Regions from separate parts of the Mesorhizobium sp. M2A.F.Ca.ET.043.05.1.1 genome, predicted to be linked through region 3. Evidence: riboswitches for the same ligand, from Rfam matches in the RefSeq annotation. Region 3 holds a riboswitch; each other region holds the start of a gene.
What was found. Region 3 has a riboswitch for thiamine pyrophosphate ahead of thiB (thiamine ABC transporter substrate binding subunit). Riboswitches for the same ligand answer to the same signal wherever they lie in the genome.

Region 1 (2,313 bases), 500 kb from region 3:
CTTCCTCGACCAGGTCGCGGTAGGCGGCGATCTCATCTACCGCATGCATAGCCAAGCCAGAGAAGTTTTCGGCAGCGGAATTCTCGGTCGCTTCCCCTTTTATGACTAGAGGGTGCGGCCGATCCGGCCGCGACGATCTCGCAGGGATTGCCATATACGGCAACACGAACACCGGCGGATCAATACTCGGATAATGGCGGCCGGCTATGTAGCGATCGATCGCGCACCAACATATCAATGCAATAGCTTAGTTGCTTTCAAAGGCGGGTCTCTACGAACTGCAAGCAAGCTAAACGATTGCGTCAACTCTTCCTCGCAGAGCGAAAACTCCGCGCCCACGCGATTTCTCTGCTGGAACAGCGGCACATCCTCAGCGCCAGGACACGGCCGCCGCCGTCGGGTTTTACGAAGCCGGTGATTGCATAAGTTGCCCGCAAGATATCATTGGTATCGGGAACGCCGCCGATGCCGCATCCTGAATAGAGCGGCCGCTTGCACCTGCCAGCCCGACGACCAGATCATATCTGCAACTCCATCTACCTGGACGTGGTGCAAATCACCTCGCTGAAGCCGCAAATCGTCGCCTTCGACCAGGATAACCACATCCGTGACCGCCTGAGCTACTCGGTCGATCTCGACGCACATGGCCGATACAGTTTTTCCATCCTTCACGAAGCGAATGAGACTTTGGCCATTCCAGCCCTGGTCTACGGGGCGTGACTTGTCCCCGATGCATGCGCGAGCTCTCCGCTCGGCCGGCCGCCGGACGTCGCCACCGGCCGAAGGCGCCCGAAGGCGCCCGAAGGCGCTTGACAAAGCAGCACCGGCCCATTCAACTTGAGGCATTCACCAGGGGAGTCCCGGTAAGGGGCTGAGATACTGCTGGCTTTCGCGGCGCAGTGACCCGTTGAACCTGATCCAGTTCATACTGGCGTAGGGACGGTGCAAGCGCTTTGCGGGAGTTTACGCCCGAGGTCCTGCTGCAGCAGGTCTACAGAAGCGTCTTTTCATCCTTCCGGCACAGAACTGGGTCTCCAATGCATGAGCAAAGGAGCCTCACGATGAATGCCCTCACCCCCGCCGTGTCGACGGGACCACTGCCCGCCTCGCGGAAAATCCACAAGCCCGGCGTCCTCTACCCGCAGATCAGGGTGCCGATGCGCGAGATTTCCGTCCATCCGACGGCCGGCGAACCGCCCGTCACCGTCTACGATCCGTCCGGCCCCTACACCGATCCATCAGTCCAAACCAGCATCGAAAAAGGCCTTGCCCGGCTTCGCCACGAATGGGTCACGGCGCGTTGCGATGTCGAAGCCTATGACGGCCGCCACGTCCGGCCGGAAGACAATGGATTCGCCACCGGCGAGCGCCTGACACCGGAATTTCCGATACGCAATCGGCCGCTCAAGGCCAAGCAGGGCAAGGCGGTGACCCAACTTGCCTATGCGCGCGCCGGCATCATCACGCCAGAAATGGAGTTCGTAGCCATCCGCGAGAATCTCGGCCGCGAGGTGATGCGCGGCAAGCTGCAACGCGACGGCGAAGCCTTCGGCGCGGCGATCCCAGATTTCGTCACACCCGAATTCGTGCGCGACGAGGTGGCGCGCGGACGCGCAATCATTCCCGCCAACATCAATCATCCCGAGAGCGAACCGATGATCATCGGGCGAAATTTCCTGGTGAAGATCAACGCCAACATCGGTAACTCGGCTGTCACATCGTCGATGGCCGAAGAGGTCGAAAAGATGGTGTGGGCGATCCGCTGGGGCGCCGATACGGTGATGGACCTGTCGACCGGCCGCAACATCCACAACATCCGCGACTGGATCGTGCGCAATGCACCGGTGCCGATCGGCACGGTGCCGCTCTATCAGGCGCTCGAAAAGGTCGGCGGCATCGCCGAGGACCTCAACTGGGAGGTCTATCGCGACACGCTGATCGAGCAGGCCGAGCAAGGCGTCGACTATTTCACCATCCACGCCGGCGTGCGGCTGCACTACATACCGCTGACCGTCGACCGGGTCACGGGCATCGTCTCGCGCGGCGGCTCGATCATGGCCAAATGGTGCCTGCACCATCACCGGGAGAGCTTCCTCTACGAGCATTTCGAGGAGATCTGCGACATCGCCAGAGCCTATGACGTTTCCTTCTCGCTCGGCGACGGCCTTCGTCCCGGTTCAATCGCCGATGCGAACGACGCGGCGCAATTCGCCGAACTGGAAACACTTGGAGAACTCACCAAGATTGCCTGGGCAAAGGACTGCCAGGTGATGATCGAAGGCCCGGGCCATGTCCCCATGCACAAGATCAGGC
Region 2 (2,313 bases), 3.3 Mb from region 3:
GATCAGGCGATCCGCGTCGGAAAGCCTTCGAGCTGCACGCCGACTTCGCCAAGCGCTCGCCCCAAGATCGACTGGACCATCTCATGCCTGTCCGGCTTCAGCAGGCTCAAACCCTTCCGCAATGCGTCCCGCCAGGCATCGCCGCGCTCCCACGCTTCCGCGAAAGCCAGTGCAAGGTCATCCTGTCGGCGCGTCGTATCCAGCGCCTCGACCAGCAGGCCCACTTGATGGAGGTCCTTCTCCCGCTTCGCCGCCGCGCCTCGCTCGCGGCGCGTCGCCACGATCAGCTTGTGGACGGCGAAGCGTTCGGGCGAGGGGACAAGCACCGGCACGCCGGAGCGGTGCAGCAGCACCGTCCTCACCGGATCGCGGATCAGGAAATCGAGGAAGCGCAGCGGCTGCGCCGAGGCGCCGCCGAGCGAAGGCATCGGGCTGGCGCGATCGGCATGCTCGTCGCTGCCGCGGTTGGGGGTGAGGAACTCGATCCGGTAGCGCGAGGCGTTCTGGTACTGCGTGGTCCGGCCGGCATTGGTCCGGTGCGGGATTTCGCGAAACGTCGGGTCGACGGTCTTCAGCACGTCGATGACCGGCGGCATGCTGTCTTCCACTTCGGCCGAAACGGAATGGAACTGTGCGAAATCGGCATCGCCTGTCTGCAGCGCTGCACCCGGCAATCGCACCCCGAGATGCCCGGCATAGGTCTGGAAAGCGACGGTGCCCACCAGCACCGCGCGCAGCCGGAAGAGCCCCGCCTTCTCCAGCGCCTCGACGACATCGCCGGTGAAGGTCTCGGGTGCGGTCAGGCCGGCATCGCGGACAAGCGTGGAGACCAGCTTGCGGCGGCTCCTGAGATCGCCCTTGATCTCCCTGAAGGCCGCAACCCGACTGGCGATCTCGGGATCCTCGGCCGGACCGACGTAACGCCTCTTTTTCTCGGGGCGGGTTTCCTCGAAATACCAGTAGTCGCGGCCCTTCACCGGCACGCGCACGAAATTGCCCGCCGTCGAGAAATCCGTCTCGAAGGAAGCATCGAGGCTGCGCTGCACCAACTCGGCGTAGAGGGTGCGGTAGGCGAGGTCGATGGTCTTCATGGGTGCTGCTATTGTGCGTTATAAGATTCCTGCGATTTTCTTATAACTGCGCCACCAGTCGATTGCAAGTTCGTTATAAGAAATTCGTGAAAATCCTATAACCACCGGCATCTCCCCCTAGGGGGAGATGAGACTCGTGGCCCAACTGGCGTCGCAAAAAACCGCTTTCCCAACCCGGCAAACAGTGCTTTAACGCGCTCATCCACAGGGGTGCTCCGTACGGTCGGGGCTGAGATGGTGGCGGCAAGCCTCCGGACCCTAAAGCTGATCTGGATAATACCAGCGGAGCGAGGCGGGCCATGTTTTCCGGCGCACAGATTTCCCTTTATCCCATGGCCGACGATTTCGTCGGCATCATCCTCGGCGCGTTGGGCGCGCTTGATCCTTACCGCGACAGGCTCAGGATCGAGACCGACGACATCTCGACGCTGCTGGTCGGGCCGCCCGAAGTGCTGTTCCCGGCGATGCGCGACCTCTTCGTGGCGGCGGCCAAAAGCGGCAAGCATTGCGTGCTGTCGGCCGCCGTCTCGCGCGGCTGCCCCGGCGAGCCGGACGATCCGATCTGCCGTTCCGACGAGATCGGCGGCCCGGCGGTCCCGCTCGACGAACGCAAACGCGCGGCGCTCGGCGCCGTGCGGTCGACGCCCTCGACCGACCAGCCGGTGGCGGCGCAATTCTCGCTCTATGCTATGGGCACCGGCGACCACATGGACGAGATCTATGGCTGCATCGATTTCCTGAAGCAATCCGGCGTGTTCGACCGTTCCAAGAACTTCTGCACCAGGCTGCGCGGCGACGCCGGCGCGGTGTTCGCCACGCTCAACGAAGCCTTCTGCCGCTTCGGACCCGGCGCGGGCCACGTGACCCTCGACATCACGATTTCGGCCAATAGCCCGACGGCGGTTTGAGCTCCACGCGGCTCGAGCGTCGTTCGTCGAGGAGAGTGTCGTGGCTATTGGCGAAAGCATCGGTGCCGGCGAATCTCCCCCGCAAGGGGGGAGATCAGCCCTCACGTCCGCCTTCGCCAAGCTCGCTCCCGCCGCCCTCGCGTTTGCCTTGCTGCTCCTCGCCTGGGAGCTCTACGCCCGTCTCGGCGGCCTTGCGCCCACCGTGCTTCCCGCACCCTCGCGCGTGCTGGCGCAGGCCTGGGAGAACCGCGCGGCACTCGCCGAAAACACGCTTCCCACCATCCGCGCCACGCTTGCCGGCTTCGCCTGTTCGC
Region 3 (2,313 bases):
AGCGAAGCCGTCCATATCCGGCATCTGCGGCAGATAACGAACGGTCGCCGAGGGTTGGCGGAACACTTCGCCGTCCTGCGGCTCGATCATGCCGGCGGCGATCTTGAGCAGGGTCGACTTACCCGAGCCGTTGCGACCGACCAGCGCAATCTTCTCGCCGGCGGATGCGCTGAGCGCCGCGCCGTCGAGCAGCGGGGTGCCGCCGAAGGTCAGTCTAATGCCGTCGAGGTTGAGAAGTGGCGGCGCCATGTCTGGAATGTCAGCTTTCGGGAAGAGGATAGGGGTGGGCCAGAAGCAGCGCCCGGCCGCGCTCCAATGCGATGCCAAGCTGCCCTTTGACCTCGTTTGATATAGTGAGCGAGGAGCCGAACGTCACCTCGACGCGGTCGAGCGGCCATTTGGCGCCGGTAACCGTCAGGCCGAACAGGTCGGAGAAGCCGAGCACCGAAAACAGGGTGCTGTCCGCATAGTCGAAACTGGCTTTGCCAGGCAGGATGGGAACGCCTTCCTGCGCGCCGCTCGTCAGCAACACGGTCGTGCCCGCTTCTGCCAGCCGCACGGCGAGCGCCAGATGCAGGGAGGCATGGTCGGCGCGCTTGCCGCCGAAGGCGCCGGCAAGCACGAGGCTGGTGGCGCCGCGCTGGAGCGCTTCCGCTATTGCGAGCTCGCCATCGGTCATGTCCTTCTCGGCCGGGAAGATTTTTCGTGGGACGGAGGCCAGATCTTCGGGCAGGTTGGCCGGCACCGAGTCGAAATCGCCGACCCAGAGCTCGGGGACAAGGCCCAGCATGCGGGCATGGCCAATGCCGGCATCGGCGGCGATGACGCGCGAACCAGCGATCTGGCGTTCGAGCCGGGGCGTGCGGATAAGCTCGCCGCCCAGCAGGATGGTGAATGTGCCCATGGCCGTCGCCCTTACCAGCCCTCCAAGTGAAACGGAAGCCGGATGCGTCGCGCTTCGGTTCCTGCCCCGGAACATTAGCTGCTCGGCAAACTTCCGCTTGCGCGCCGCTTCGGCCGGGCCTATCTGTCGAGGCGCTCTAACGGGGTGCCGGACATTATCCGGCTGAGAGGCAAGCAAGCCAACCCGCTGAACCTGATCCGGTTTGTACCGGCGGAGGGATTAGACGTTTCGGACCATCCGGCGCCTCAATTCCTTGTCACTCGAACGAAGGAGGCGCCGATGCGCGCGATACTGTCCAAGCTTATTCTCGCAACCGGTCTTTTATCGCTTCTGGCTGGCGTTGTGCCCGCCGCCGCGAAGGACAAGCTCACCGTCTACACCTATGAAAGCTTCACCGCCGATTGGGGGCCTGGCCCGGCGGTGAAGAAGGAATTCGAAGCCGAGTGCGGCTGCGACCTCGAATTCGTCTCGGTGGCCGACGGCGTCGCCCTGCTCAACCGCGTCAAACTGGAAGGCGCCGGCATCAAGGCCGACATCGTGCTCGGCCTCGACACCAACCTGACCGCGGACGCCAAGGCGAGCGGCCTATTCGCGCCGCATGGCGACGTCTCGGGCATCAACGTGCCGGGCGGCTGGAGCGACGACACTTTCGTGCCGTTCGACTACGGCTACTTCGCCGTCGTCTATGACACGCAGAAGCTAAAAGTCCCGCCGAAGAGCCTCAAGGACCTGGTGGAAGGCAGCGGCAACGACAAGATCGTCATCCAGGATCCGCGCACCTCGACGCCCGGCCTCGGGCTGCTCTTGTGGGTGAAGTCCGTCTATGGCGACAAGGCGCCGGAGGCCTGGGCCAAGCTCAAGACGAAAGTGCTGACGGTGACGCCGGGCTGGAGCGAGGCCTATGGCCTGTTCACCAAGGGCGAGGCGCCGATGGTGCTCTCCTACACGACCTCGCCGGCCTATCACATGGTGGCCGAGAACACTGAGCGCTATCAGGCGGCGTCCTTCGAGGAAGGCGAGTACCTGCAGATCGAGGTCGCCGGCATCACCACGACGGGTGCCAAGAACCCGCTGGCGCAAAAATTCATCGCCTTCATGACCGGACCGAAATTCCAGGACGTCATCCCGGAAACCAACTGGATGTTCCCGGCCGGCAAGACCGACAAGCCGCTCAACCCGGCCTTCGACAAACTGGTCAAGCCGACCAAGACCCTGCTGTTCAGCCCGGCGGAGGTCGCGGCCAACCGCAAGGCCTGGGTGGATGAGTGGCTGGCGGTGATGAGCAAGTAGGCTGCGATGCTTGCGCCAAGGGCCCCCTCTCTGTCCTGCCGGACATCTCCCCCTCAAGGGGGGAGATCGGCTGTCACGCCGGCTTTCGCCAATCTCCGACGTTGCAGGATCGAGCGGGG

Region 1: linked by a shared signal. The riboswitch ahead of thiC (phosphomethylpyrimidine synthase ThiC) and the one ahead of thiB (thiamine ABC transporter substrate binding subunit) in region 3 are both predicted to bind thiamine pyrophosphate.
Region 2: linked by a shared signal. The riboswitch ahead of EJ069_RS12475 (YkoF family thiamine/hydroxymethylpyrimidine-binding protein) and the one ahead of thiB (thiamine ABC transporter substrate binding subunit) in region 3 are both predicted to bind thiamine pyrophosphate.

The regions. Positions count from the first base shown of each region.
Region 1 covers NZ_CP034446.1:5,468,989-5,471,301, reverse strand. Annotated here, with positions in the region: gene EJ069_RS26505 (hypothetical protein) at 493-720, shown strand; TPP riboswitch at 842-958, shown strand; gene thiC (phosphomethylpyrimidine synthase ThiC) at 1,062-2,313, shown strand, end outside.
Region 2 covers NZ_CP034446.1:2,544,174-2,546,486, reverse strand. Annotated here, with positions in the region: gene EJ069_RS12480 (GSU2403 family nucleotidyltransferase fold protein) at 3-1,091, opposite strand; TPP riboswitch at 1,288-1,400, shown strand; gene EJ069_RS12475 (YkoF family thiamine/hydroxymethylpyrimidine-binding protein) at 1,391-1,999, shown strand; gene EJ069_RS12470 (ABC transporter permease) at 2,058-2,313, shown strand, end outside.
Region 3 covers NZ_CP034446.1:5,969,784-5,972,096, forward strand. Annotated here, with positions in the region: gene EJ069_RS28725 (ABC-F family ATP-binding cassette domain-containing protein) at 1-249, opposite strand, end outside; gene EJ069_RS28730 (thiamine diphosphokinase) at 260-904, opposite strand; TPP riboswitch at 1,035-1,140, shown strand; gene thiB (thiamine ABC transporter substrate binding subunit) at 1,184-2,194, shown strand.